4 regions of the Blastococcus sp. SYSU DS0828 genome follow, and region 4 is predicted to be linked to each of the others. Evidence: riboswitches for the same ligand, from Rfam matches in the RefSeq annotation. Region 4 holds a riboswitch; each other region holds the start of a gene.

Region 1 (7,131 bases), on a different contig from region 4:
GTCGTCCTCCGGCGGGGTGCTGGGCTCGGCGTCCCCGTCGTCCTCCGGCGGGGTGCTGGGCTCGGCGTCCCCGTCGTCCTCCGGCGGGGTGCTGGGCTCGGTGTCCCCGTTGTCCTCCGGCGGGGTGATCGGCTCGGTCGTGCCCCCGTCACCGTCGGGCGGGCTGCTCGGCCCGGCGATGACCTCCCCGTCCTGCGGCGGGGTGCTCGGGCCGGCGGCATCCCCGGCGGGGGGCGTCGTGGGCGTGCCCGTCGCCGGATCCGCGCTCTCCTCCGCCGGGCCGCGGGTTGACGCGCCGCTCGGCACCGGCTCCTCGGCGACCGGCACCTCCGGGGCAGGTGCCACGGGCTGGGGGCGTCCCACCGGGATGGCACCCCCACCGGTCGACGGCGCCACCTCCGGAACCGTCACACCCGGCCGGACAGCGACACCGAGACGCACCTCGTCGCCGGGGAGCAGCATGCCGGCGGCCGGCTCGAGGCGGGTCACCGTGCCCGGGGCCTGCTCCGCGGTCACGTCCTCCTCCTGCCGCACCGTCAGCCCGAGCGCGCCGAGTTCAGCGGCCACCTCGGCGGCCGGGCGGCCGAGGTACTCCGCCGGCGCCAGCACGACGCCCGCGGCTGCCGAGGGGGTCGAGACGGCGCCGGCGGACCGGCCGGCGCCCGCGTCCCCACCGGGATCCGGGATGATCCACAGGGCACCGCCCCCGAGCAGGAGGAACGCCGCCAGCGGCGTCGCGACGGCCAGGGCCGGACGGCGGCCGGCCCTCCCGGGCGCCGCCCGGGTGCCCCGGGACGGGGGGCGCGCCGCCCGCACCGGGCGCGTGACCAGCGGCCGGCGACCCGGTGCGGTCCCCGCCGGTCGGTGGATCGCCTCCTCGATGGCCGACAGGAAGGCGCCGCCGTCCCGCGGCCGCTGCGCCGGGTCCTTGACCAGGGCGGCGTCGATCAGGGCGCGCACGCCGGGCGGCAGCTCGGCGGGAAGGGGCTCGGGGTGCTCCTGCACCTGCTTGAGCGCGACCGTGACCGGGTTGTCGCCGTCGAAGGCGGCCTGGCCGGCCAGCGACTCGTAGCCGACCAGACCGAGGGCGTAGACGTCGCTCGCCGGGCTGACGTGCTCGCCCCGGGCCTGTTCGGGCGACATGTACTGGGCGGTGCCGACCACCTGCCCGGTGCCCGTGATCGGCGCGCTCCCCGCCGACCACGAGATCCCGAAATCGGTCAGCTTCACCGTGCCGTCCCGGCCGAGCAGGATGTTGGCCGGCTTGACGTCACGGTGGACCACGCCGGCCCGATGGGCCTCGGCCAGCCCGGCCGCCGCCTGCCGCAGCAGCGAGAGCGCGGCGGCGGTGTCCAGCGATCCCACCTCGGCCAGCCGGGCCGACAGCGGAGGCCCCTCCACGAGCTCCATCACCAGGTAGGCCAGCCGCTCGCCGGTGTCCTCGGCGGTCGTCTCCCCGTAGTCGAGGACCGCGGCGATGTTGGGGTGGCTCAACGCCGCCGCGTGCCGGGCCTCGGAGCGGAAGCGCGCCACGAACTCCGGGTCGTCGGCGTACTCGCTGCGCAGCACCTTGACCGCCACGGACCGGTGGAGCTGCAGGTCGCGCGCCCGCCAGACCTCACCCATCCCGCCGACGGCGATGAGCTGCTGCAGCTGGTAGCGGCCGTCCAGGCACCGTCGGCTGGTTCCGGCCGTGGTCACTCCCGAGTCCCCTCGTGTCGGTGCCGAGAGGGCGCCTCCGCGCTCCCCCGTACTCGTACGTCCTGCAGGTGTGCCCGCCCGGAGGGGGTCTGAACCCCGGCGGAGCCGACGAGGTGGAACCCGGCCGGCCCCACGCGCCGCCGCGGTGCCGGCCGCGGATCCGCCTGCGGGCTCTCGTACCGTGCGTGCCGGCCGGTCGCAGCGGCCCGCCGCACCGATCGACAGGAGCACCCATGAACACCGGCGTCGTCCTCATCACCGGCGCGAGTTCCGGCCTGGGCGAGGAGATGGCCCGGCAGTTCGCCGCCCGCGGCCACGACCTGGCGCTCTGCGCCCGGCGCACCGATCGGCTGGACGCCCTCGCAGCGGAGATCCGCTCGGCCACCGGCCGGCGGGTGGAGACCGCGGCGCTCGACGTCACCGACGCCCAGGCCGTGCCCACGGTCTTCACCGCGTTCGCCGCGGCGTTCGGCTCGATCGACCGGGTGGTCGTGAACGCCGGCCTCGGCAAGGGCGCGCCCCCGGGCACCGGCCGGGCCGAGGCCAACCGCGAGACGGCGATGACGAACTTCGTCGGCGCGCTGGCGCAGACCGAGGCGGCGCTGGAGATCTTCCGCCGCCAGGGCCGCGGGCACCTCGTGCTGATCTCCTCGATGTCGGCGCTGCGCGGCATGCGCCGGTCGATGACCACCTACGCCGCCACCAAGGCCGGGGTCGCGTCCCTCGCCGAGGGGCTGCGGGCCGAGCGGATCCCCGGCCTGGACGTGTCGGTGATCTACCCCGGCTACATCCGGTCGGAGATGAACCAGCACGTGCAGCAGCGAACCCGGTTCATGGTGGACACCCCGACGGGCGTCCGCGCCATGGTGGCCGCCATCGAGGCCCGGCGGGCCACGGCCTACGTCCCCGCGTGGCCGTGGGTGCCCATCGGGCTGGCCATGCGGGTGCTGCCGCTGTCCGTGGTCCGCCGGCTCACCTAGGCACGGCCGCGGGGCGGTGGGGTCAGTTGTAGTTCACGTGCACGTGGTCGAAGTGGTTGGCCGTCGCGCTGCCCCGGTTCTCCATCGCCTGCCACGAGCCGCCCGGGGACGAGAGCATCCGCTGCTGCCAGATCAGGTAGTCCACGCCCAGCTCGGCCCAGTGGGCGCGGTGGTAGGCGACGATCGCGTCCCCGAGGGCGGCGTCGGACATCACCATGTAGTCCAGCGCCAGGCCCGAGGGGTGCCCGCCCGGGTCGGCGGCGCTGGCCCGGGTGCCGCCGAGGGTGATCCCCGCGGCGCCGGGCACGTTGCTGACCACCGCGTCGGCCGCGGCCTGGGTCTGCGGCTTCACGCTGCCCGCGGTGTTGGAGATGCGGGCGACCGCCGTGGCCGCCACCGAGGCGGCGGTGGTGGCGGCGGCCCGGGCCTCCTGTGTGGGCGTCGCCGCGGCGGGGGCCGCGGCCGCCCGCTCGGCGGCTGCGGCCTCCTCCGCTGCCTTCTCCTCGGCAGCCTTCGCCTCGGCCTCGGCGCGGGCGGTGGCCTCCGCCTCGGCCTTCTGCCGGTCGAGCTCGGCCTGGTCGGCCGCGGCCTGGGCCTGCTGGGCCGCGACCTGCTCGGCCTCGCGGCTGCTGCGGCTGGCCGCCAGGTCCTGCAGCGGGGCGAGGTCCTCGGCGACGTCGACCGGGCCGGAGCGGGAGGTGAGCCCGAGCTCCTGGGCGACGCTCACCGACTGCGAGGTGCCGGCCTCGGCCTGGGCGCCCGGGTCCACGCCGACGAGGGTGTTGACCAGGAGGGCACCGGCGGCGGCGACCCCGAGGTAGAACGCCGGACGGCGGAGGCCCGAGGGCGGGCGACGGCGGAGGGCGAGCGGGCCACGACGGCCCGAGGTGGTGGTGCGGGGATCCATGGGTTCGGGGTGCTCCGTTGGTGCGGCGGGGTCGGCCGGGCGAGGCGGACCGCGAGGGATGCGGGCTGCGGACCGGCGCCGGGTCGCGGGGCCACCGGGCACCGGCGGCTCGGCCGGCGGTCATCGCTGGTGGGGGCGACCGGCGGGACGCCGGGTGCGCGTGCGGTCAGGTCCGGGGACGCACCGGGGGGCGGCGGTGCCGGCGGGCGCGGGATGGTGCGGCGGTGCAGGGGCGCGCCATGCGGCGGCTCTCCGTTTCTTCCGTCGTGCCGCCTACCGGGTTAGCTGACGGATTCGGACGGGAAGCAGCCCTACCCGCACCGGGACGTGCCCGGTGCGCGATTCACCCCAGAACTTCGGTGGGTCCCCGGCTCGCCCGCAGCTCGAAGGCGGCGGGCGACTCGGCGGCGCCCGGCAGACCCTCCCCGGATGGGGAGAGAACGATCGACCGGGCTCCGCCACGGTAACCGTCGTTATGCAGTCGTGACAATGCGGGAGCGGTCACTTCCGCAGATCGTGACGCGTGTCGCGCCACCGTGCCGGCCCCGTCGGTGGTGTACGGCAGTCCGTTCAGCCGGCGTCGGCCCAGGACCGGACGACGGCGACGTCCAGCGGGAAGTCCACCGGGAAGGCGCCGAACAGCAGCCGCCCGGCCGTGGTGGCCGCGGCGCGCACCGCCTCGACCACGTCGCCGGCCAGGTGCTCGGGGGTGTGCACGACCACCTCGTCGTGGAGGAAGAACGCCAGGTGCGCCCGGGTCCCCAGCGGCCCGTCGCCGCCCAGCCGCCAGAGCCGGTTGCGGAGGTCGGCCAGCCAGCACAGCGCCCACTCCGCTCCGGTGCCCTGGACGACGAAGTTGCGGGTGAACCGGCCCCAGGCGCGGCGGGCGCGGTCACGGTCCTCCCGGGAACCGGCCTGCTCCGCGGCCTCGCCGAGCCCGTCCGCCCGCTGCGCCCAGGCCGCGCTGGGCGACGGCGACCCCCGGCCCAGCAGCGTGTGCACCACCTCGCCGCGTTCGCCGGCCCGGGCGGACTCCTCGACCAGGCCGATGGCGCGCGGGTAGCGGCGGGCGAGCCGGGGCATCATGCGGCCGCTCTCCCCGCGGGTGCCGCCGTACATGGCCCCGAGGATGCCCAGCTTGGCCTCCGCCCGGGTCGCCACCGCGCCACCGGCGACCATGCCCGCGTAGAGGTCCGAGGCCCGCGCCGCCTCGGCCATCGCGGTGTCCGCGCTCATCCCGGCGAGCACCCGGGGCTCCAGCTGGGCCACGTCGGCGACGACGAATCGCCAGCCGTCGTCCGCGACCGCCGCGGGGCGGATCAGCGTGGGCACCGAGAGTGCACCCCCGCCGTTGGACGCCCACCGACCCGTGACCACCCCACCCGGCAGGAAGGCCGAGCGGAACCGCCCTCCCTGCACCCAGGCCTCCAGCCAGCTCCAGCCGTTGGCCGTGAGCAGCCGCATCAGCTTCTTGTACTCGAGCAGCGGGGGGGACGCACGGGTGCTCGAGCTGCTCGAGGGTCCACGAGCGGGTGTCGGCCACCGGGAGGCCGGCCTGCTGGAGTGCCCGCAGCAGCTCGGCCGGCGAATCGGGGTTGAGCGACGGGGTCCCCAGCGCCGCGCGGATCTCGCCCAGCAGCCGCTCGAGCACCGCGGGGCGCCCACCGGTTCCCGGGCGCGGGCCGAGCAGGTCGGTGAGCAGGCGCTCGTGCACGTCCGCCCGCCACGGCAGGCCGGTGTGCGTCATCTCGGCGGCCACCAGGGCGCCGGCGGACTCCGCCGCGAGCAGCAGCGCGAGCCGGTCGCCGTGCGGTGAGGCGGCCAGGGCCGCCTGCTGGCGCCGCTGCTCGGCCAGGGGGTCGAGCCGGTCCGCCGGGTCGGCCAGCGGGAAGAGGGCGGACTCCGCCGGCTGGCCGGGCTGCAGCACGTCCCACCCAGGGGTGTCGTCCCCGGCGAGCAGCTCCTGGGCCGCGAACGGGGACCGCCGCAGGATCGCGTGGCCGAGCCGCAGGTCGGTGCAGCGCTCGACGCGGACTCCCGCCGCCAGCAGCGCGGGGTACCAGCGGGTGGTGTCGTCCCACACCCAGCGGACGGGTGCGGCAGCGGCCTCCCGCTGTGCCACGACGGCGGGCAGCCCCCCGGCCGCGACGCGGGTGACCGACCCCGTCGACCCGTCGTCGACGAGCTCCGTCATCTCCACCGCGGACTCGCGGCGCCGGAGCAGGATCCGCTGCACGCCCGCAGTGTCGCCGACGGAGCCGACCGATCCGCCGGACGGCCCCGACGCATGTCCCCGGTGCGGGATCGCGCGAGGACGGCGGCCGGCGCGACGCGACGCGACGCGACGATGGAGCAGGGGGTGCTCGTCGCGACAGGCCGCCATCACGACGGACCCACGACGTCGAGCAAGGTCAGCGCCCGGCGTCCACCCCCGCCGCCTGCAGGTAGCGGCCGAGGGCGGCGCTGTTGTCCTGCAAACAGGCGATCCGCGCGTCGATCTCGCGTCGAGTGGCCACGAGGGTCGGGGCACCGCGCTGGTTCTGACCGCCGGCTTCGCTGCCGCCCGCCCGTCGCTCGCGGCGACCAGCCGGCTGTGGCAGCGGCTGCTCGAGCAGGACCCCGTCGGCGCCGGCTGGTTCGTCGAGGCCCTGTTCCCCGGGGATGCCGCGCTCCACGCCCTCGGCCGGGACGCCACCGCCCAGCTGGCCCGGGACGTCACCGAGCACCTACCGGCCGGCGCACGCGCGCAGGTCGAGCTGGTCGGTCGCGTCGACGTCACCGCCGACCTGCCCCGGTTGGCCGCACGCCGTCTTCCGGTCACGCTCGTCGTCCCCACGCGCGACCGGCTGGTCGACCCCGCACATTCCGCAGACCTCCAGGCCGCCCTGCCGCACGCGGTCCGACACGAGCTGACCACGGGTCACGACGTCGCCGGCGAGGCCCCGATCGCCTGGCTGCAGATCCTTCGAGCCGCGGGCACGACGCCCTGATCCCCCGCGGCGCCCTCGAACCGACCACCGCCCCCGCCGACCCGCCCGTCCGGGAGGCGCCTAGCCGAGCAGCCGGCGCAGACAGCGGACGGGCGTGGCCAGGACGGCCCGGGCGACGTGCACGCCCAGCCGCAGCAGGTCGGCGTAGTCGGGCGGACGGACGGTGGCACCCGCCCCTGGCCGGCCGGGAGACGGCCGGTCGTCCGTCACCACCCGGGCCGCGGCGACCGGCGGGGCCGGCGCCGGCGTCTCGGTGAGGAGCAGGTCGACCGCCGACCGGCGTCGTGGGGCCCGGAGCGAGTCGAACGACGGGATGGCCGGCGCCACCGGACCGTCCTCCTCGGACGGCTCGTCATCGGTCGGCTGCCCACCGGCCGGCCCGCCCACCGCCGCGCCGGCGCCCGGCAGCTGGGCCGGCGGCTCGGGGACGACGGCGCGGATCGACGCGACCAGGCCCGGTCCGAGGCCGGCGACCTCGCTGAGCTCCCGCCGGGTGAGCGCGGCGAGCGCCTCGACGTCGGTGATCCCCGCCCGGGTCAGCGCGCTGACCGCG
Region 2 (7,131 bases), on a different contig from region 4:
GACCGGGTGACCGCGGCCTCGGGGTGGCAGACGGCGTTCCGCTTCAACTCCTTCCTGGCGCTGGCCCTCGTCGACGACCGCGGGCCGGCCGCGCTCGCGCTGATGGGCGTCCTGCTGGGCGTCACCGTGCCCGCGGTCAACGTCCTCGCGGTGCTGGCGCTCGCGGGAGGCACCACTGCGGCGAGCGGACGCGGCGCCGTTCTCGGCGTGCTCGGGGCCGTCGTCCGCAACCCGCTGATCGTGGCGACCGTCGCCGGGCTCGCCGGCAACGCCGCCGGCGTGGTGCTGCCGGAACCGGTCGACGCCACGCTCGGCCGGATCGCCGCCGCGGCCGTGCCCATGGGGCTGCTGACGGTGGGTGCGGCGCTGCGGATCGGCGAGCTGGCCCGCCGGGAGTGGGCGCTCTCCGGCTACCTGACGGCGGTCAAGCTGCTCGCGGTGCCCGCGGCGGCGCTGGCCCTCGTGGCGCTCCTGGGCATCGAGGGCGACCAGCGCGCCGTCGTCCTCGCGTTCGCCGTCGTGCCGCCCGCCACGGCGTCCTACGTGCTGACGGCCCGCATGGGCGGCAACGGCGGGTTCGTCTCCGCGCACATCTCCCTGGCGACGACGGCCGCGCTCGGGACCGTGCCGCTGTGGTTGCTGGTCGCGGGCTGAGGAGGAGGCGTGCGGTCCGCTAGCGTCCTGAGGCATGTCGCGGCGGCGCACGATCGCGATCACCGGCGGGATCGTCGGGCTCGCCCTGGTCCTGTCGGTCCTGATCCCGGGCAGCCCGACGCGGGTCGTCGCCCGGGGCGCCGTGCACGCGGAGTGCGTCACGTGGGTGGGCGACGAGGGGAGCCGGTCGCTGGCGGTGTACGGGGACTCGATCAGCCGCGCGGACAGCGAGCCCCGGTTCGGCTTCCACGGCGGCCGCTCCTGGTACTCCCACCTCGTCTGCTCCGACGAGTTCACCGACGGCGCGAACGCGGCCGTGGCCGGGGAGACGGCGGCGGAGGTGCTGGGGCGTCTCGAGGCCGACGCGCCGCGGGTCGACGTCCTGGTCATCCAGGCCGGCACGAACGACCTCCGCCTCGGGGTGCCGACGAGGGAGACGGTGGCGAACCTGCGCCGGGCGGTCCGGCTGGGGCAGGAGGCCGCGGGCACGGTGCTGCTGGCGACGGTGCAGCCGTGGACGGACACGGACGCCACGGCCCTGAATGCCGCGGTCCGCCGGCTGGCGGACAGGACGGGCGTCGAGCTGGTGGACTTCGCCGGCGTGCTGGGTGACCGCGACCTGACCCGGGACGGGGTCCATCCGACGGAGGCGGGCGCCCGCGCCCTGGCCGACCTGGTGGCGGATGCCGTGACCTAGACGCCGACCACAGGGGCCGCGCGCTGCCCGCAGTCCGGAGAGCTCCGGACTGCGGGCAGCGACCCCATGACGGTCGGGCCTGCTCGCCGGACCCGGCGAGCCGAGCAGGTCAGTCCATCGCGTTCAGTGACGCGACGGACTCGCGCGTCGGGCCGAAGCCGATCGGGGAGTGCTGGAGGTAGTGCGTCCGGTAGGTCCCGGCCGCCGAGTAGATGCCCTGCTTGATGTAGACGGACTGCCCCTCGTACAGGTTGGCGACCCGCTCGGACAGGACCTTCTCGCCCTGGTGCCAGACCTCGATGAGGCCCTTCGCCGGGTCGGGGGACCAGATGAACCGGACGGTGTGGTCGTTCCAGGCGCCCTTGTCGATCGTGCCGAGGTTGAAGGTCCGGACGTACTGCGCGTCGCCGGCGGTCCTGCCGCCCGTGCCACCCCGGACGTCGACCATGAGGTTCTCGTTCACGTCCGACCAGAAGTGCACGTTGGGGTTGCCGGAGTTCACCGTCTGGTGCCACTGCGTGTAGATCAGGAACTGGCCGCGCTCGTCCCAGTCGAAGTCGGCCGGGAAGAACGTGGACCAGGCCCACCACTGCTCGTCGCCGGGCCGGACGTCGCCGGAGGCGGCGATCGAGTCGCGGACCTCGGAGCGGAGGGTGCCGTGCGTGCCGTTCCAGCCGGTGTCGCCGCGCTGCACGGTGAAGAAGGCGGTGCGCTCCGAGCCGGGGTACGGGTTGGCCGTGGTGGTGCCGTACTGGTCCGACCGGAGGGCGTGGATCTCGGGCCAGGGGCCGGGGACCAGCGTCGTGGCGTCGTAGCCCCAGACCCGCGTGGGCTGGACGGCGGGCAGCTCGGACTCGGGCTCGGGCTCGGGCTCGGTCGCGGGCGGGGGCGTCGTGGTCGTCGGCGTCGTGGTCGTCGGGGGCGTGGTGGGCTCCGTGGACGGCGCCGGCGGCTCGGTGGTGGTGGGCTCGGGCGGGGGCGTCGTGGTGACCGGGGCCGCCTCGGCCGGCTGGCCGCCGGGGTAGATGTGCACCGGCTCCGTCCGCTCACCCTGCACCTTGGCGTGGTCCCGCGGCACGACCACGAAGGCGTACCGCGGGGTGGACAGCGGCAGCCGGGGCGACGTCCAGGCGGTGGCGCCGGTGGAGCCCACGATGCGACCGGCGGCGCCGGAGGTGACGTCGATGACGAGGTAGTCGCGGGCCCCGGGCACCCCCGTCCAGTCCAGCGAAGCCCGCTGATCGACGGCCTCGCCGGTGAGATCGGCCGGGGGGAGCAGCACGGCGGCGGCCTGCGTGTGCGATGTGACGGGCCGAGGGGCTGCCAGGACGGCGTCGGCGAGTCCGGCGCCGCCGATCAGGGTCAGGGCCGCCAGGACGGCCAGGTTGCGCTTGTTCATGGCGTCGGTCCTCAGATCAGGTCGAGCGGGGTCTGGACGAGGCGGTCGGCGGCATGGACGCCGCCGCCGGCATCGGTCAGGACGGCGGTGGCGACGGCGAGCACGAGACCGGCCCTCGAGGGGAGCCGGGCAGGCGCTGCAGATGCCGCTCGGACGCCGCGTCCGGGGCTGCGGCGGTGACACCACCGGTCGAACCGACGGCGGCTGAACGCTCTGTCACGCATCAATTACGCCACGTCATGAAGGCGGCGGTGCAGAGGCGCGCCGGTCGCCTTCCGGCCGCGGCGCCGGTGTGGCGCACCGCTGACGCCGAGGCGCCTACACCCATTGGGAGCCGTGTCCTTGCTCACGCGGACAGGGAGGCGCGAGCGCCAGGCACGACACCGCTGGCATGGGAGAGGTGGGGCGGGTGGGGCTCGAACCCACGACCCAGGGATTATGAGTCCCATGCTCTGACCAGCTGAGCTACCGCCCCGGACCCGCCAGCCTGCCAGACGGCGCCGCGGCGCCGCAGCCACGTCCTGGGGCCGGTGGGGCGAACTGACAAGGTCCGTTACCCCCCTGTGACATTCGGGCGATCCGCTTGTACCGTCTCTCGCGGCCCATCCGATCCCGCTCCCGAAACCCGGGGGCTCGGACGGGCCCCGCCGAACTCTGCGGCCTCACCGCCGCGGGGACCGGGGACCCACGTTCTCTGGGGTGAATCCCGCCTGCGCCACCACGGGCAGGCAGGTAGGGCATGTTCCGGCCCGAACCCGTCAGCTGACCTGGTAGGCGGATAGAGGAACGGAGACCGTCGCCTTGGCGACCTCGCACCACCTGCGCCACCACGTCCCGGCCGCGCCCGCGCGCCGGGCCCTCAGCCGCACCCGTCGGGCGGCCACCGCCGCCACCGCACTGCTGGCGCTCGCACTGCTCGGGACGTCGACCGCGGCGGCCGCGCCGGGCGACGCGCGCAGCGAGCACGACCGCGTCGAGGCGGAGGTCGCCGACATCGAGCAGCGCGTGCGCGACGCAGAGGAGCGCCTGCAGCAGCTCACCCTCCGGGCAGAGGAGGCCAGCGGCGCCGTGCTCGCCGCGCAGGCCGAGCTCGACCGCGCCCGCGAGCACGCCGACGCCATCGCCGCCGAGCTCGCCGCCGTCCGGGAGGCCGTGGCGAGTACCCAGGGTGAGGTAGCCGCCCTCGGCCGGGAGGCCTACATGGGCAGCGACAAGTCCATGAAGCAGCTGGAGATGGTGCTGCACGCCGACGGCCCGGGGGAGCTCCTCCAGCAGGCCGCGACGCTCGATCTCCTCGGTGAGGATCGCGCGCAGGTGCTCGAGGACCTGCGGGTGGCCGAGGCCCGCGAGGCCCGGCTCGACCAGGAGGCGAAGGCCGCCGTCGCCGAGCGGGATGCCGCAGCGCGCAAGGCCCAGGGCATGCAGGCGGAGGTCGACGCCCTCCTCGCGGCCGCGCAGACCGACTTCGATGCGCTCACCGCCGAGAAGGCGGCGCTGGACGAGCAGCTGCGCGAGGCGGAGATCCGCATGCTCAGCCTCCGCGGCACGGCCGACCCCGTCGCCGCCTGGTCCGAGCAGCAGGCCACCGAGCAGGCGGCCGTGGCGGCGGCTCCCGCGACCGCCGGGGCCGGCCGGCTCACCCAGGGGCGGGTCACCTCCTGCTACGGCAGCCGGTGGGGTACCCAGCACCTCGGCGTGGACATCGCCGCGCCGATCGGCACCCCGATCTTCACGCCGGAGCCCGGGGTCGTGCTGCAGGCCGGGCCGGCCAGCGGGTTCGGCCTCGCCGTCGCCATCCAGCACCACGACGGGGCCATCACCGTCTACGGGCACGTGAACCAGTTCTTCGTCTCGCCGGGCCAGGTCGTCAGCGGTGGGCAGCAGATCGCCGAGGTGGGCAACCGGGGCCAGTCCACCGGCCCGCACCTGCACTTCGAGGTGCACCTCGGTGGCCTGTACGCCAACCGGTCCAACCCGGTGCCGTGGCTGGCCCAGCGCGGCATCACCCTCGGCGGCAGCTGCGGCTGAGGCTGGTTGACGCCATCGGTCAGGATGAGCACGTGCGGACGACGGCGGGGGCGAGCCCGTGGCTGCGGGCGTGGCTCCTCGTCGCGCTGCTCGCGACCGGCGTGGTCGCCGCCCTCGCCGTCGACGTGCCCACCCTGGCGCAGGTCCGCTCGTGGGCCGACGGCGGCGGCCTCCGGACGTGGCTGCTGCTGATCGCCGCGCAGGGGGTGGTCCTGCTCGCGCCCGTCCCACGGTCGGTGCTGGCGGCGCTGACCGGAGCGGTCCTGGGGTTCGGCGCGGGCTTCGCGGTCGCCTACACCGGTGCCTTCCTGGCGGCGACCGGTGCGTTCTGGCTCGCGCGGGGCCTGGGTCGCCCGGCCGTGGAGCGGCTGGCGGGGCCGCGGCTCGGCCGCGTGGACCGGTTCTCCAGCGACCGGGGCTTCGTCGCGGTGGTGCTGAGCCGGGTGGTCCCGATGGTGCCCTTCGTCCTGGTCAACTACGCGGCGGGCCTGAGCGCTGTACGGCCGCTGACCTACGGCATCGCCACCGCCGTCGGACTGGTACCCGGCACGGTGGTGCAAGTGGGCGCCGGCGCCTCGGCCGGCGCGGTCGTCGCCTGGATGCCGACCGCCACGGTCGCCCCGGTGGTCATCGTGCTGGTGCTGCTGCTGCTTGCCGGTGCGGCCGTGTCGAGGTACCGATCCCGCACCGGCGAGCAGGTGGGCGAGGACGCGGGTCAGCGCCCGCCGAAGAACCGCCCCAGCGCGCCGCCGGCCCCGCCCACGGTGCGGGCGGCCAGCTGAAGGATCGGTCCGCCCGGGATGCCCGGCACCTGCTGGACGATCGGCGCCAGCTGCAGGAGCCCGGGCACGTCGTGGACCTTCAGTCTGCGGCGGGCCACCGCCGGTACCGGGTTCACCCGGCCGGCGGCGGCGTCGAGCAGGAGCTCGGGGGTTGCCTCCACGGCCGGGCCCTCGACGACACCCGGCGGCACCCGTCGCACCCGCCACCCGTCGTCGTCCGCGGTGAACCCCCAGCCGCCGTCGGGTGTCACCAGGCTGACGCGGCCGGCGATGCCCGACGAGGCGGCCAGTGCGCCGGTCACGTCGGTCAGCGCCGCGAGCCCTGACTGCAACACGGGGCCAGGCGGTGGTGGCGCACCGCAGGACACCAGGTCCAGCCCGTGGACGGCGAGCTCGTAGGCCTGTCCGAGGACGACGCTGAGCAGCGGCAACCGGCCGACGACCGAGACCGCGGGTGCGGTGTCGAGCTCCACCGGCTCGTCGGTCAGGTAGCGGGCCGTCGCCTCGCGGTTGCGGCGCAGGGCGGCCAGCACCTCCGCACGGGAGGCGTCGCGGTGGGCGGCGGTCACCCGAGCGTTGACCGCGTCCGGGTCGGGGGGCGTGCCGGCGCCGCCGGTCCGGGCCGAGGCGATGAGGTCGGGCAGGGCGGTGTGGTCGTCCCAGCAGCCCAGGTGCACGCAGATTTCGTGGGCCCGCCACCCGGGGAGCCGGGACCGGCGGTCGAGGTCCACCGATTCCGCCTGCGCGAGGAAGGCGTCCCACGCGTCCAGCACCATCCCCGCGACCGCGTCGCGGCCCGCCTCGGCCATGCCCTGGTGTCCGCCCACGCGGAGGCCCTACCCGGAGGCCGCGCGAGGCAGGCACGGCGCACCGTGGCGCCGGTCACCCGCCCGGGTGAGCGCGCCGTCACGCGGCGGCGGGCGCGGACCGATCGCCCCTCCGTGAGCGAGACACCGGCGCGCGACCGCCGAGCGGGCTGGGGCCACGCCTGCGGACGACGGTCGCGCCCGGCGGTCCCGGCCGTGCTGGTCGGCCTGCGGTCCGGCCTGTACCGAGCCGGGCGACGACGTCGAGGACCTGTGCACCGGGCCGACGTCGCCATGTACCGGGCGAAGAGCACCGGCGGCGACCGGGTGGGGGTCCTGGACTCCTGAGCCGGATCCGTCCACGCCGCGTGGCCCTGACGCTACGCACCGTGGTCGGCGGCGAGAAGGACGCGCTGGTCGCAGGCGTCTGGGGGTGGATGAGCGCCCCGGACGCCGACTACCGTGCGTAACGACGCTCTGGGGCGCGGCCGCTCGCGTTCCGAGCCCTCGTGGGCCGGTATGGTTCCGGCCCGCCGGGCGGACCTGTGAATTCGCTGACGCATGTGGACGCCGCCAGTAACAGATGGTATTGCCCGCTGACCAGCGACAAAGCGGTGCACCGGCGGCCGGGCGAGCGCAACTGTCACTTTCGTCCCAGGAGTCGCAGCCGGGCTGGCGCGATGGGGGCACCATCGTGCAAACTTGTCGCGGGAGCCCTGCTCCGCCACTGCCGATAACGGCGCGTCACCGAATCGATGGGTCCGT
Region 3 (7,131 bases), on a different contig from region 4:
ACGGCACCCACCGGGCCGCCCTGGTGGACGGCGCGGTCGCCGGCGCGCTCCGGCTGATCCTCCCGCGCAAGGACAACCCGACGCTGGCGGTGGTGGACCTCGCGGTGCACCCGGCCTCCCGGCGCCGTGGCCTCGGGAGCGCGCTGCTGGCCGAGGCCCGGGTACTCGCCGCCGCGCACGGCCGCAACTCGCTGGTGAGCGAGGTGGACGAGCCCGGCCCCGGGGCGCCGGGCCGCGCCTTCGCCGAGCGGCACGGCTGGTCCTGCGACCTGGTGGAGACCCGCCGGGAACTGGTGCTGCCGGTCGACGAGGACCGGCTGGGGGCGCTCGAGGCCGCGGCCGGCGCCGGGTACGAGATCGTCACCTGGCGGGACCGCACCCCGGACGCGCTGCTGGCCGACCGGGCGCTGCTGGAGCGGCGCATGACCACCGACGCACCCCACGGCGATCTGCCGGTGGGGGAGGAGGAGTGGGACGGGGACCGGATCCGCGAGTACGAGCGGACCCACGTCGCCCGGGGCCGGACGGTGCTCAGCGCGGGCGCGGTGATCGGCGGCCGGCTGGTCGGCTTCACCGACCTGCAGATCCCGCTCGCCCAGCCGGCGCTCGCCCAACAGGGCGGCACGCTGGTGCTCCGTGAGCACCGGGGGCACCGGCTCGGCGCCCGGATGAAGGCGGCCGTGCTGCGGGAGCTGGCAGCGGGGTTCCCCGGCGTCCGGCGGATCAGCACCTACAACTCCGAGGGCAACACGCCCATGGTCGCGGTCAACGAGGCGCTGGGTTTCCGCCCCGCCGGCGCGCTGTCGTCCTGGTCGACCCGTCTCTGAGCCGGGCGGTCCCACCGCCGCCGGCCGCGTGCGGTTGACTGCCGGGGTGGACCGTTCCATCCCTGCGGAGTTCGTCCGCGCCCACACCCGGCCGGTCCGGCCGGACCTGGTGCCCGAGGTGGAGCTGCTGGTCGCCGCCGACGTCGTCGCCCTGTGGGAGGCGATGGAGGCCGAGCACGGGCGCACCTCCACGGACCCGCCGTTCTGGGCCGCGGCCTGGCCGGGCGGCCAGGCGCTGGCCCGCCACGTGCTCGACCACCCCGGCCTGGTGGCCGGGCGCACCGTGCTGGACCTGGGGGCGGGCAGCGGCCTGGTCGCGGTCGCGGCGGTCCTGGCCGGCGCGACCGCGGTGCTCGCCAGCGACGTCGACCCGTTCGCGCTGACCGCGATCGCCGTCAACGCCGAGCGGAACGGCACCCCGGGCATCACGCCCGCCGGCGACGTGCTCGGGGGCGAGCCGCCCGACGTCGCGGTCGTCCTCGCCGGCGACGTCTGCTACGACCGGGAGATGACCGACCGGGTGCTGCCCTTCCTCGAGGCGGCCCGGGCCGGCGGTGCCGAGGTGCTGATCGGTGATCCCGGGCGGGTGTACCTCCCCGAGGACCGGCTGGAAGCGCTGGCGGTCTACGACGTGCCCGACACCGAGCCGTCGCCCACCGGGCCGGTGCCGGTGCGCCGGACCACGGTCTGGCGGCTCCCCTGACGGTCACCTCCCGTTCCTTTTCCCGCCAGGGGATTGTCACGAACGGATAACGCTGGTTACCGTGGGTCCCGCCCGGCCGGTCGTTCTCTCCCCATCCGGGGGAGGTCCGCCGGGCGCCGCCGAGTCGCCCGCCGAGGGCGAGCCGGGGACCCACCGAAGTACTGGGGTGAATCGCGCGCCGGGGCACGTCCTGGCGCGGGTAGGGCCGCTTCCCGCCCGAATCCGTCAGCTAACCCGGTAGGCGGCACGACGGAAGAAACGGAGAGCCGCCGCATGGCGAGCCTGCGGGCCCACCTTGCACGGAACCGCAGCCGGTACGGAGCCTCGCGCGCGCCTTCCCCGCGCTGAGCGCCCGGGCGTACGCCCGACACCGCTGCCCCTCGACCATCCCCGCAGCAGTTCCCGCCGCCGTCGCCGGCCCTGCCGCCCCCTGCCCCTGGAGCAGTTCCTCCCCATGAACCTTCGCGCCACCTCGATCACCCGTGCTCTCCGCCCCACGACCGGGCGCCGTTCGACGAAGACGGTCCGCCGTTCCGCGCTGCTGCTCCTGGCGGTCGCCGCGGCAGGCGGCCTGCTGGCCAACGGCGTCGTCGCCGACGAGCCGGTCGCCCAGGCCGAGCCGGAGCTGGCCTCCGTCAGCGTCGCCGAGCAGCTCGGCATCACCGACGAGACCCCCGCGCCCGACGTGACGGTGGCCGCGGCCGACACCCTCGGCCAGCTGGCCGCGAGCCGCAGCGAGCGCGCGGCCGAGCAGGCCGCCGCAGCGGAGGCGCGGGCCGCGGCCGAGCAGGCCGAGCTGGACCGCCGTGCCGCCGAGGAGGCCGCCCGCCGCGCCGCCGAGGAGGAGGCCGCGCGCAAGGCCGCTGCCGAGGAGGCCGCCCGCAAGGCCGCTGCCGAGGAGGCCGCCCGCGTGCAGGCGGCCCGGGAGCAGGCCGCCCGCACCCCGGCGCCGGCCGCACCAGCCCCGGCCCCGGCCCCGGCTCCGGCTCCTGCCCGGAGCGCTCCCGCGCCGGCCGCCGCGGCCCCGGCCGGCTCCTTCCAGGAGTACGCGATGGGCAAGCTCGGCGGCTCGGGCAGCGAGTTCAGCTGCCTGGAGAGCCTGTGGGGCAAGGAGAGCGGGTGGAACCCGAACGCCCAGAACCCGCGGAGCACCGCCTACGGCATCGCGCAGTTCCTCGACTCCACCTGGGCCGGGACCGGCATCGCCAAGACCTCCGACGGCTACCGGCAGATCGACGCCGGCCTGATCTACATCAACAACCGCTACGGCTCCCCGTGCGGCGCGTGGTCGCACTCCCAGGCCACCGGCTGGTACTGAGCGGGCCTCTGCCCCCGCCCCTCGCCCGCGCGGGGCGGGACCCTGCGGCGAGGCCGTTCCAGCACGTCACCACGCTCGGGGTGGTCTTCGGACGGGGGCGTCCCCGCTGAGGCATTGGAGGCTTTACCTGCGTCGTCGGCCCCGAGGACGCAGGTAGAGCTTCCAATGCCCGGGGTCGGCTCAGCGCAGCCGAGCCTCGGCTCCAGGCCTAAGGTCGGTGCAGCGTGCACGGAGGGGGAGCGATGACCGAGGCCGACGACGCCGACCGGACCACCCCGCAGAGCGGGATCGTCGGGCGGTCGATCGACGAGTTCGTGAACCAGCTGCGGTTCTTCTCCGATCGCGCCCGCAACCTCGCCGGGAATGCGACGTCCCGCCTCCCGCTGCCGGCCCTGCCCAGCCCGCCCGGGGCGATGTCGGCGGCCCAGCTGCGCGCCGTCAAGGAGATGGTGACCGCGCAGCGCACCTCGATCGCCGCCATGCGCGCTCAGCTCGACGCGTTCGACCAGCAGCTCGCCGTCTTCGAGCGGATCCTCGACCCCCTGGTCGAGTGGAGCACGACCTGGGCGCGGCTGGAGGAGGCCGTCGGCGACATCGTGCGCCGGGAGCCGCCCGTCGAGCAGTGACGGTCAGCCCGCCAGCGACCTGACGAGCAGCACCGCGCCGGAGAGCAGGCACAGCACCAGGGCGGCGCGGCGCATGGCCGGCAGGGCCAGCCGCCGGCGCAGGGGTCCGGCGAGGAGGAAGCCGGTCAGCACGAACGGCACCAGCCCCGCACCGGTGAGCAGCCCGCCCCCGTCGAGCTCGCCGCCGGCGACCAGCACGCCGAGGGACAGCAGCGTCGTCCCGACGAAGAACACCGACAGGTTCGCCCGCTGGGCGGCCGGGGTGGGCGCGCGGTAGGTGACCACCAGGGGCGGTCCGGGCGTCGCCGCGACAGTCGAGAGCGTCCCGGAGGCGAAGCCGGCGACGGTGAGCGCGCGCCGCCCGCCCGGCAACCGCACCCCGGCGAGCGACGCGCCACAGGCGAGCAGCACGACGACAGCAACCGTTATCCCCAACAACCGGCCGTCGATGACCTGCACCAGCCCCAGGCCAGCGACAACGCCGGGGGCCGAGGCGAGCATCGCACCGCGGAGGTTGTCGAGCTCCAATGCGGACCGTTCGCGCCACACCACCGGCAGCAGCGCGGTCAGCGTGCCCACCAGCAGCGGGCCGGGCACGAGAGCGGGCTGCACCAGCAGCACCAGCGGTCCGGCGAGGAGGCCGAAGCCCATGCCGGTCGCCGTCTGGACGACGGACGCCACCAGCACCGCCAGGCCGCACGCCAGGAGTGCGAGCGGGTCGGTGGCCAGCTCCACGCTCAGTAGCCGTCGTCCTCGTCCTCCGGCGGACGACGACGGAGCAGGCCGGTGACCGAACCCACCCGGCTCTGCGCCTGGCGCAGCCCGTGGACCAGGGGCATGAGGTCGTCGTGGATCCGGCGCAGCGTCTCGGGCACGGTGTCGACGGCGGGGTCGTCGAGCACGCGACCGACCCGCTCGATGCCGGGGCGCAGCGCCCGCACCGGCTCCTCCAACTCCTCGAGCAGGCTCTCCAGGCGTTCGGTGATCCGCTGCGCGGAGGCGATCGTCTCCCGGGCGGACGTGGTGGCGGCGGTCAGCTCGCGGACCGTGCCGTTGAGGTCGGCCAGCGTCCGGGGGAGCTGGGAGAGCGCCTCGGTCTGGGCCTGGAGCAGCGCGAGCAGCTCGCCGAACCCGGGGATGCGGGGCATGCCGAGACCGCGGAAGGGATCCACCTGGCAACCGTCGGCGACCGGTGCCGCGGGCGCAACCCGGCGACCGGGCGTAGCGCCGGCGACCGGCCGCGCCGGGCGGTGGGGACCCTTGCGCGCGGTCGATCAGGCGGCGTCGGTGAACGCGACGCGCGCCCACCGGTCGAGCGCCAGCAGCTGCCAGGCCCGCTGGACGAGCGGAGGCGCGTCGCGCAGCTCCACCCGGACTCCGGCGTCGGCCAGGGACCGGGCCCAGCGGGCGATCGCCCGGCAGCCGGCCACGTCGGCGAACCGGAGCCCGGAAAGATCCAGGGTGCAGGCGTCGCCCTCGATCGGGACGGCCCCCAGGATCCCCGCCAGCCGCTCCGCGCAGGCGACGTCGAGGTCCCCGACCAGCGCAATCCCGTACCGGTCGACGTAGGCGCGGAAGGCCGGCGGCGCGGACGGTGCGCTGAGCTGCGCCGCCGGGCGCACGTGGTCGCACCCCCGCGGCGACGCGCCCTCGCTCAGCGGAACGTGCGCGTGCATGTGCACAGCGTAGGCGCTTCGGGGGCGGCGGGCCAGGCCGAACGGCTCACAGCGCCTTGAGGATCGCCTCCACCTGCTCCCGGGCGTCGCCGAAGAGCATCCGGCTGTTGTCCCGGAAGAACAGCGGGTTCTGCACGCCGGCGTAGCCCGTGTTCATGGACCGCTTGAACACGACCACGTGCTCGGCCTCCCACACCCGCAGCACGGGCATGCCGGCGATCGGGCTGGTGGGGTCGTCGGTGGCGGCCGGGTTGACGGTGTCGTTGGCGCCGATGACCAGCACCACCGAGGTGTCGGCGAGGTCGTCGTTGATCTCGTCCATCTCCAGGACGACGTCGTAGGGCACCTTGGCCTCGGCCAGGAGCACGTTCATGTGCCCGGGCAGGCGCCCGGCCACCGGGTGGATGCCGAAGCGCACGTCGACGTCCTGCGCACGCAGCTTGCGGGTCAGCTCGGCGACGGCGCTCTGCGCCTGGGCGACCGCCATGCCGTAGCCCGGGGTGATGACCACCGACTTCGCGTTCCGCAGGAGCTCTGCGGTCTCCTCGGCCGAGATCTCGGTGTGCTCGCCGTAGTCCACGTCGGAGGCGGCCGCCGCGCCCTCGTTGCCGAACCCGCCCGCGATGACCGAGAGGAACGAGCGGTTCATCGCCTTGCACATGATGTAGGAGAGGTAGGCGCCGGAGGAGCCGACCAGGGCGCCGGTGATGATCAGCAGGTCGTTGCCCAGCAGGAAGCCCGATGCGGCAGCGGCCCAGCCGGAGTAGCTGTTGAGCATCGAGACGACGACGGGCATGTCACCGCCGCCGATCGAGGCCACCAGATGCCAGCCCAGCGCCAGGGCGAGGACCGTCACGACCGACAGCACGAGCAGGTTCGGCTCGACCACGAAGACGACGGTCAGGACGGCGAACAGCGCCAGTGCGCCGAGGTTCAGCCAGTTGCGCCCCGGGAGCATCAGCGGGTTGCTCTTCATGCGCGCGGAGAGCTTGAGGAAGGCGACGATCGAGCCGGTGAAGGTCACCGCGCCGATGAAGACCCCGACCACGACCTCGCCGGAGTGGATGCCGGCCTCGGCCCCGGTGAGCAGGGGGCCACCGTCCTGCGGCTCGACGCCCTCGACCGACAGGTAGCCGTTCCAGCCGACGAGGACTGCGGCCAGGCCGACGAAGCTGTGCAGCAGCGCGATGAGCTCCGGCATGCCGGTCATCTCGACCTTGCGGGCCCGCCACAGACCGATCGCGGCACCGATCGCCACGGCGACGACGAGCAGGGTGAGCCCGACGGCCGAGATGTCCTGCGTGGCCACGCCGATGGTGGCCGCCAGGGCGATCGCCATGCCGGCGATGCCGTAGGCGTTGCCCGCCTTGGCGGTCTCGTGCCGCGACAGCCCGGCCAGGCTCAGGATGAACAGCAGGGCGGCGACGATGTAGGCCGCGGCCGCGGCGCTGGTGGCGGTCATCGCGCGGCCGGGAGGGTGGTGCGGGCCGGAGCGCCCGTGCCGCGGGAGAACATCCCCAGCATCCGGCGGGTGACGGCGAAGCCGCCGAAGACGTTGATGCTGGCCACCAGGGTGGCGATGAAGGCGAGCGCCAGGACGACGCCGTCGCCGCTGCTCAGCTGCAGCAGTGCGCCGACCACGATGATCCCCGAGATCGCGTTGGTCACCGACATCAGCGGGGTGTGCAGGGCGTGGTGCACGGCCCCGATGACGTAGAAGCCGACGACGACGGAGAGCGCGAACACCGTGAAGTGCCCCACCAGCTCGTCGGGGGAGTAGGCGGCCACCAGGAACAGCAGCGCCGCGGCCAGTCCCACGAGGGCGAACCGCCGCGCCGGCGCGGGCGTCTTCTGCGGCACGCTCGGCGCCCCTGCGGTGGCGCCGGCCGGGGGAGCGGGCGGAGGTGGTGGTGCCGCGGAGACCTGCACCGGTGGCGGGGGCCAGGTCTTCTCGCCCGCGCGCACGACGGTGATCGCCCGC
Region 4 (7,131 bases):
CATCGGCGAGCTCGACTCGGACGGCTTCCTCAGGATCACCGGCCGGAAGAAGGAGATCCTGGTGACCGCGGGCGGCAAGAACGTCGCCCCGGCGGTGCTGGAGGACCGGCTGCGCGCCCACCGGCTGGTCAGCCAGTGCATCGTCGTCGGCGACCAGCGGCCCTACATCGCCGCGCTGGTGACCCTCGACGAAGAGGCGCTGCCGCAGTGGCTGGAGTCCAGGGGCAAGGACACCTCCCTCACCGCGGCCCAGCTGCGGGAGGACCCCGACGTGCTCGCCGAGCTCGACGCCGCGGTGCAGGAGGCCAACAAGGCGGTCTCCCAGGCCGAGGCGATCAAGAAGTTCACGGTGCTGGCCACTGACTTCACCGAGGACAACGGGATGCTGACGCCCAGCCTGAAGCTGAAGCGCAACGTGGTCATGAAGGAGTTCGGCTCCGACGTGGACGCGCTCTACAGCCGCTGAACGCCGCGTACCGAGGCCCGCCGCGCCCCTGCGCGGCGGGCCTCAGTGCTTCGTGAGGAGCTCGTCGAACGTCGCGGCGATCGAGGTCCAGGACCACCGCTGCTCCACCCAGGCCCGCCCGGCCAGGCCCATCGCCCGGGCGCGCCCCGGGTCGTCGAGCAACCCCACCAGCGCCGTCGCCACCGCCTCCGGTGACCGCGGGTCCACCACGTGCCCGGTGACGCCGTCGCGCACCGCCTCCGGCGCACCGCCCGAGGTGCCCGCGACGACCGGGCGGGCGCAGGCCGCGGCCTCGAGGAAGACCATGCCGAGGCCCTCGACGTCGAGTCCCCCGCGCCGGGTGCGGCAGGGCATGGCGAACACGTCTCCGGCGGCGTAGTGCGCCGGCAGCTCGTCGTGGTCCACCGGGCCGGTCAGCACGACGGAGCCCTGCAGGCCGCGGGCGGCGATCGCACGACGCAGCTTGCCCTCGTCCGGCCCACCACCGACCAGCAGCAACCGGGCCCCCGGGTGACGGGCGAGCACCCGCGGCCACCCCGCCACGAGCACGTCCTGCCCCTTGCGGGCGACCAGCCGGGAGACGCAGACGACCACCGGTGCGTCACCGAGCCCGTGGCGGGCACGCACCGCCGTCCCGTCGACCCCGGGGGCGAACCGGTCGACGTCGACCCCGGGCGAGAGCTGGGCCAGCCGGGTGCGGCCCCCGAGCGGCGGGGCGAGGCGCTCGCGGGTGTACTCGCTGATGTAGGTGAGGACGTCCAGCCCCGTGGCGATCCGCTGCATCACCTGCCGGCTGCCCGGGAGGGCGACCCAGCCGGTCTCGTGGCCGTGCGTGGCGCCGACCAGGTGCCGGACCCCGGCGGCGCGCAGTGCGGGCGCGAGCAGCCCCAGCGGCGCGGCCGCCCCGAAGAACGCGGTGTCGCAGCCGTACCGCTCCACCAGCTCCACGGCCGCGCGGGCGGTCGCCCGCGTCGGGAGGAGCATCCCGGTCGGCCGGCGCACCACCGGATAGGGCAGGGATCGGTCGTGCTCGGCCGAGCCCGGTGCGTCCGACGCCAGCACGACCAGCGAGTCCGGCGGCCGTCGCTCCAGCAGCGCCGCCACGAAGGTCTGGATGCCCCCTTGCCGGGGCGGGAAGTCGTTGGTGACGACGAGCGTCCGGCTCACGGCCCCTCCAGGCGCGCCCAGTCCTCGGCCATCGCGATGCGCTGCGCGGTCGTGGGGTGGCTGCCGAAGAACCAGTGCCAGGCCGCCGGCGGGTCCGGATCGCCGAGGTTGGCCGTGGCGAGCCGCTGCTGCATGGCGATGAAGGCCTCCGGATCGCGGGTGAGGTCGAGGGCGTGCAGGTCCGCGCGGGCCTCGACCTGGCGCGACACCAGGTTCTGCACGGGTGTGGCCAGCAGGCTGCCCACGGCGACGAGGAACAGCAGCAGGGGGACCACGCGGGGGTCGCCGGCCGAGGGCGCCCCGGCGCGGCGCAGCAGCGGCGTCCACGTCAGCAACCAGCCGAGCAGGGCGGTCGCCGCGCCCGCGCCGAGCGCGCCCATGAGCGTGCCGGTGAGGACGTCGTCGGTGGCGACGTGCCCGAGCTCGTGCGCCGAGATCGACTCGATCTCCGCGTCGGGCAGCTCGCCGAGGACGGTGTCGTAGACCACGATGCGCCGGGTGGAGCCGAACCCGGAGACGTAGGCGTTCAGCGCCGTGGTCCGCCGGGAGGCGTCGGAGACCAGCACGTCCTGCACCGGGGTGCCGTTCTCCTCGGCGAGCGCCAGCAGGTCACTGCGCAGCTCACCCGCCGGCAGCGGCTCGAAGGAGTTGAACGCCGGCTCGATGACCACCGGGTAGAGGAACGAGCCGACGACGACGAAGCCGGCCACTGCCGCCCCGCCCCAGGCCCACCAGGTGCGCGGCGCGCGACGGACCAGCCACAGGAAGGCCAGCACCACGACCACTGTCAGCGCCGCGCTGATGGCCCACGAGACGGCGACGTCGCGCAGCCAGAGCCCCCAGCCGCGGGTGGACAGGCCGTAGCGCGTGCGCACGGACTCCGCGTAGGCGGAGATCGGCAGGGTCACGGCGCGGCCCAGGAGGAGCAGGACCGGCACCCCCAGCACCACCCGCACGACCCAGCGGTCCCTCCACCGCGCCCCCAGCGACCGCATCAGGCGGGCCCCCAGCGGGGTGAGCCCCAGCACGGCCGAGACCGCCAGCCCGAGGACGAGGGAGAGCAGCGACGCGGGTCGCAGGGCGGCGGCGAAGGCCTCCGCGCGCTCGATCGCCGCGGGATCCAGGCCGGCGGTCGGGTCGGGCTCGGTGTGCCCTCCGGGCGGTTCGGGCACCACGTCCCACGGGGTGCGGACGACGATGACGACGACGACGGCGATCCCCAGCAGGGCCGCGGCCACCAGGGCGGCCCGGCGAACGCTCACCCGGCCGATCCTAGGCGGGCCAACCGCAGCGGCCCGTCCCGGTTCGGGGACGTGCTGGGCGGCCGGCATCCTGCTCGACCCGGTCGCGAGGCCCGCCCTCACCGTGTTCCCGTCCTCCGGGCCTGCCCGAGATCCTCGGGATCGGGCCCTCGGTCACCTGACCGGCCAGCGACCGCGAGGGCCGGCGACCCCTGTCGGGATCACCGGCCCTCGTTCCTCGCTGCGATGCTCCCGGAGCCGTCAGCCGGCGATGCGACGGGCGCTGTTGTAGTTCCCCATCGAGTCCACGCTCGCCACCTTCACCGGCTGGCCGGAGGTGGAGGCGTGCACCATCTGGCCGTTGCCGATGTACATGCCCACGTGGCTCACCGGGCTGTAGAAGAACAGCAGGTCGCCAGGCTGCAGCTCGCCGCGCGCGACGGGCCTGCCCATCTGGCTCTGCGACCGGCTGGAGTGCGGCAGCATCACACCCGCCGCGGCGTAGGCGTACGACGTCAGCCCCGAGCAGTCGAAGGCGTTCGGCCCGCCGGCACCCCACACGTACGGGTCGCCGATCTGGGCGAGCGCGGTGTTCACCGCCACCTGGGCGGCCGAGCTCGGCGCGATGACGGCGCCGGTGGGCGCCGGGAGGCCGGTACCACCGTGGGCCTGCGCCACCTGCTCCTGCTGCGGCGCGGTGAGCGCCTCGTACCGGCGCTGGTAGTCGGCGATCTTCGCCTCGAGCTCCTCCTGTTGGGCGGCGATCTGCTCCACCGTCCGCCGGGCGTCCGCCGCGGCCTCCTCGGCGGCGTCGCGGGCCTGCTCCGCGTCCTCGGCCGCGCGCGACACCTCGGTGAGCACCTCGCTGGTGTGCCCGGCGATGGCGTCGAGGGTGCCCAGCTGGTCGACCAGCTGGTCGGCCGAGGTGCTGGTCAGCAGGACGTCGAGCGGCGACATGCCGCTGCCGGTGTAGACGCTGCGGGCCAGCCGGCGCATGTGGCCGTCGAGGGAGCCGAGCCGGCCCTCCGCCTCCGCGACCGCCTCGCTCGCGGCCTGCGCGTCGCGCTGGTGGCCCTCAAGGACGACGCGCGCCTCGTTCAGCTGCTCGGAGACGACCTCCAGCTCGTGGCTGGCCTCGGCCACCTGGGCGGCGATCTCGTCGGCGGTGCCGGGGACCGCCGACGCGGTACCCGGGAGGACGGTGACGGTCAGGGCTGCGACGGCGCTGACCAGGAGCCCCGAACGGAGCGGTCCGAAGCGGCGGGCGCTGGCGGAGCTGCGCCGGCCGGCGGTGTGGAGTTGTTCGGGGGCGTGCGTCAGTAGTGCGTGAGGGGTCGCCACGTGCGGCGGCTCTCCGTTTCTTCCACTTCGACCGCCGACCGAGTTAGCTGACGGGTTCGGGCTGGGAAGACTGGCCCTATCCCCCACCCACCGGCGAGCCGGCGGCGGGAGAACTCACCCCAGAGTGCGGTGGGTCCCCGGTACACCTCGGGCGCAGTGGTGCGCGCCACGCGGTGATTAGGCGGTGTCCGGTCGAGGCCATCCATCGATGGATGACGACCACCCGGCCGAACGGAGGGAACCCTACGACCGTGATGCGCCTGTGACAAACGGGGACAGCTGAGACGTGTGCGACGGGCGCCTGGCCGCCCACCTGGGCATTCACCCGATCGGGTGGTCACCCGGCCCTCGCCGCGGGTGCGGCGGCGATCAGCCGGTGCGCCGTCCGGACCGCTCCCCGCCGTGCCCGTCGGGATGCCGCAGCGGGGGAACCAGGCCCCCCTCGGCCAGCGCGCGCACGGCGCTGCGTTCCACCTCGTCGAACTCCACCACCACGCCCGGCGGTGGCACGACGACGTCCTCGGCGGCCGCGGCCGGCCCGCCACGCGGCCGCCCGGTCATCGGCACGACGACCGGGTCGCCCCCCTGCCACCCGGGCGGGGCTCCCAGCAGCACGGTCACGACGCAGTCGGCGCAGCCGGTCCCGCGGGCGGTGCAGGTGTCGCAATCGATGAGCATCGCTTCTTCTCCTCCGTGAGTTGCTGCGCACGGTAGGAAGGGCCACCGACATTTCCGCCGCGCCACCGACGGCTCGCGCCGGATCAGCTGCCCGCGAACTCCCAGTGCCACGGCTCCTCGCGCCCGTTGCCCGGATCGGCCCACGTGGGGTGCAGGAAGCCGAACCGGCCGGCGTTGGCAGCCATCCAGGCGTACTGCGGGGTGCCGAACGTCTCGACGCCACCGCACAGGTCCACCGCCAGACCCCAGCCGTGGTTGCTGGTGCCGGGCACCGCGGCCAGGGCCGGCTTCTCCCCGTACAGCCGCACCTGGCTTGCGTAGGTCCGGTAGGAGTCGGTGATGCACAACGGGCTGCCGAAGGCGGTCGCGTAGGCCGCCGACATGGCGCGGTAGGCGGCGGCCGCGTCGCAGCGCAGCGCGTGCCCGCCGACGCCCAGCGGGCACATGGCGCTGGGCGGGATGAGGCCGTTCGGGTAGCCGCCCCATGCGCGGGCTCCGTCGTAGCTGGGCGGGTAGACGGTGTTGCCGCACTCGGTCCGCAGCGCCCCCGCGGCCGGCCCCGGGACGGCGACAGGGGGCCGCTGGCCGAGGACCGGGCGGCCGATCGCCAGCACCTGGTCGCCCGGCAGCGTGCGCACCACGACCGCGCCGGCCCGCGCGTCAGCGGTCAGCATGGTCCGCGGGTCCAGGGCGATGCCCACGTGCCCGAGCCCCGCCTCCGGGGAGCCCAGGAAGACCAGGTCGCCGGGGAGGACGTCGGCGCGGTCCACCGGCACGGCGCTCGCGAACAGCTCCTCCTGCGTCGCGGGCAGCTGGACACCGGCCCGGCCGTAGGCCACCCGGACCAGTGCGCCGCAGTCCCAGGACTCCGGCCCCGCCGTCCCCGGCGCGTACGGCTGCCCCAGGGCCTCCATCGCGCCGCTGACGGCGGCGAGGGTCTCGGCGGGCAGCACCAGGAGCGAACTCGGCCGCCCGGGCAGCTGGGCCACCCCGCGCTGCGCGCCGCCCCCGGCGGCGCCCACCGGAGCCAGGCGGTCGGGGAGGCTGCGCTCGGGTTCCCGCAGCGCAGCGGCGGGCACGTCCGCGAGGCCGGCGGTCCGGAGCTGGTCGACGTAGGCCCGCCAGCTGGCCGCCGTCTGCTCGTTCACCGACGCCTGCTCCCCCTGGAGCGCCGCCAGCTGCCGGTCGACGACGGCGAGCGTGTCGTGCAGCTCCGTGGTGACCGCGTCGGCGGCCGCCTCCAGCGCGGCCACCCGCGCGGCCACCTCGTCCGCCCGCCCCTGGGCCGCGTCGAGCGCGGCCTGGGCGCGCTGCTGCTGGTCCAGGGCGGCGCGCCGGTGGCTCTCCGCGATGCCGATGAGGTGGGCGAGGTGCGCGTCGACGGCGTCGAGGAAGCCCATGCCGGCGAGGACCTCCCCTGGATCCCCACCGGCGAGCAGGAGCGTGAGGGGGGTGAGGGCGCCACCGTCCCGGTAGACGGCGACGGCGTACCCGGCGACCTCGCGCTGGTGCCCGGCCAGCACGCCCCGGGCGTCCTCGAGCACCGCCCTCGCCTCGTCCACCGACCGCTGCGCCTCGGCCAGCGCCTCGCGTGCGGCGACGACCTGCCCCTGGCGCGCGCGGAGGTCCTCCTGGACCTCGGCGGCCCGCCGTTGCAGCTGGTCCAGGTCGCGGCTGTCCAGCACGCCGGAGGTGCCACCCGGCTGGTCGCTGGGCGCGGCGGCCACCGGCCCGGCGGGCAGCAGCACGGCCGCGCCCGCCACCAGCACCGCGGCCACCGCGCACCGCCGGGCCCGGGCGGGCGGGCGCCACCTGGAGCGCGCGGGCATCACCGACCACCTCTGCCTGCGGGCCGGTCGCACCGGACGCGACGGCCACTGGCAGGCATGGTGTCCCGATCGGGGCCGGAACACCAGGTCCCACTCGATGCGGGCAGCCCCGGACCCCCCGGTCAGGGGGCCGGTGCGCGGCCGGCCCCGGCGCGCGTCCCCCGGAGTGTCAGCCCCCCGACCTAGCGTCCGCCCCGTGGCACCCTCCCCCGCACCGCTGCGCTACCAGCAGGTCTCCATCGAGGAGGTCGGGACACCGCTGGCGCAGGTCACGTTCGTCGTCGTGGACCTGGAGACCACCGGCGGGTCCCCGAAGGACAGCGCCATCACCGAGATCGGGGCCGTGCGCGTCCGCGGCGGGCAGGTGCTCGGCGAGTTCCAGACCCTCGTCGACCCAGGCCACGAGATC

The links. A riboswitch is a leader RNA that binds a small molecule or an ion and turns the genes downstream of it on or off. The one in region 4 is predicted to bind cyclic di-AMP.
Region 1: another riboswitch for cyclic di-AMP. It lies ahead of ACI79Q_RS01300 (hypothetical protein); the one in region 4 lies ahead of ACI79Q_RS15895 (NlpC/P60 family protein).
Region 2: another riboswitch for cyclic di-AMP. It lies ahead of ACI79Q_RS08735 (murein hydrolase activator EnvC family protein); the one in region 4 lies ahead of ACI79Q_RS15895 (NlpC/P60 family protein).
Region 3: another riboswitch for cyclic di-AMP. It lies ahead of ACI79Q_RS12245 (aggregation-promoting factor C-terminal-like domain-containing protein); the one in region 4 lies ahead of ACI79Q_RS15895 (NlpC/P60 family protein).

What each region holds. Positions count from the first base shown of each region.
Region 1 is NZ_JBJHAK010000001.1:275,160-282,290, forward strand. Features, by position in the region: gene ACI79Q_RS01290 (protein kinase domain-containing protein) at 1-1,701, opposite strand, end outside; gene ACI79Q_RS01295 (SDR family oxidoreductase) at 1,935-2,681, shown strand; gene ACI79Q_RS01300 (hypothetical protein) at 2,704-3,588, opposite strand; cyclic di-AMP (ydaO/yuaA leader) riboswitch at 3,843-3,990, opposite strand; gene ACI79Q_RS01305 (bifunctional 3'-5' exonuclease/DNA polymerase) at 4,159-5,052, opposite strand; gene ACI79Q_RS01310 (hypothetical protein) at 5,039-5,404, shown strand; gene ACI79Q_RS01315 (hypothetical protein) at 6,000-6,314, opposite strand; gene ACI79Q_RS01320 (hypothetical protein) at 6,315-6,494, opposite strand; gene ACI79Q_RS01325 (DNA-directed RNA polymerase subunit alpha C-terminal domain-containing protein) at 6,639-7,131, opposite strand, start outside.
Region 2 is NZ_JBJHAK010000008.1:70,961-78,091, forward strand. Features, by position in the region: gene ACI79Q_RS08715 (AEC family transporter) at 1-654, shown strand, start outside; gene ACI79Q_RS08720 (SGNH/GDSL hydrolase family protein) at 689-1,351, shown strand; gene ACI79Q_RS08725 (heparin lyase I family protein) at 1,461-2,750, opposite strand; tRNA gene ACI79Q_RS08730 (tRNA-Ile) at 3,152-3,225, opposite strand; cyclic di-AMP (ydaO/yuaA leader) riboswitch at 3,386-3,541, shown strand; gene ACI79Q_RS08735 (murein hydrolase activator EnvC family protein) at 3,552-4,778, shown strand; gene ACI79Q_RS08740 (TVP38/TMEM64 family protein) at 4,811-5,560, shown strand; gene ACI79Q_RS08745 (maleylpyruvate isomerase N-terminal domain-containing protein) at 5,494-6,387, opposite strand.
Region 3 is NZ_JBJHAK010000013.1:61,495-68,625, forward strand. Features, by position in the region: gene ACI79Q_RS12235 (GNAT family N-acetyltransferase) at 1-827, shown strand, start outside; gene ACI79Q_RS12240 (class I SAM-dependent methyltransferase) at 874-1,530, shown strand; cyclic di-AMP (ydaO/yuaA leader) riboswitch at 1,648-1,774, shown strand; gene ACI79Q_RS12245 (aggregation-promoting factor C-terminal-like domain-containing protein) at 1,985-2,848, shown strand; gene ACI79Q_RS12250 (hypothetical protein) at 3,091-3,474, shown strand; gene ACI79Q_RS12255 (sulfite exporter TauE/SafE family protein) at 3,478-4,209, opposite strand; gene ACI79Q_RS12260 (hypothetical protein) at 4,212-4,646, opposite strand; gene ACI79Q_RS12265 (STAS domain-containing protein) at 4,749-5,150, opposite strand; gene pntB (Re/Si-specific NAD(P)(+) transhydrogenase subunit beta) at 5,197-6,612, opposite strand; gene ACI79Q_RS12275 (Re/Si-specific NAD(P)(+) transhydrogenase subunit alpha) at 6,609-7,131, opposite strand, start outside.
Region 4 is NZ_JBJHAK010000021.1:52,084-59,214, forward strand. Features, by position in the region: gene ACI79Q_RS15880 (AMP-dependent synthetase/ligase) at 1-466, shown strand, start outside; gene ACI79Q_RS15885 (glycosyltransferase family 4 protein) at 509-1,633, opposite strand; gene ACI79Q_RS15890 (M48 family metallopeptidase) at 1,630-2,895, opposite strand; gene ACI79Q_RS15895 (NlpC/P60 family protein) at 3,136-4,215, opposite strand; cyclic di-AMP (ydaO/yuaA leader) riboswitch at 4,233-4,409, opposite strand; gene ACI79Q_RS15900 (hypothetical protein) at 4,585-4,893, opposite strand; gene ACI79Q_RS15905 (D-alanyl-D-alanine carboxypeptidase family protein) at 4,977-6,722, opposite strand; gene ACI79Q_RS15910 (DEDD exonuclease domain-containing protein) at 6,919-7,131, shown strand, end outside.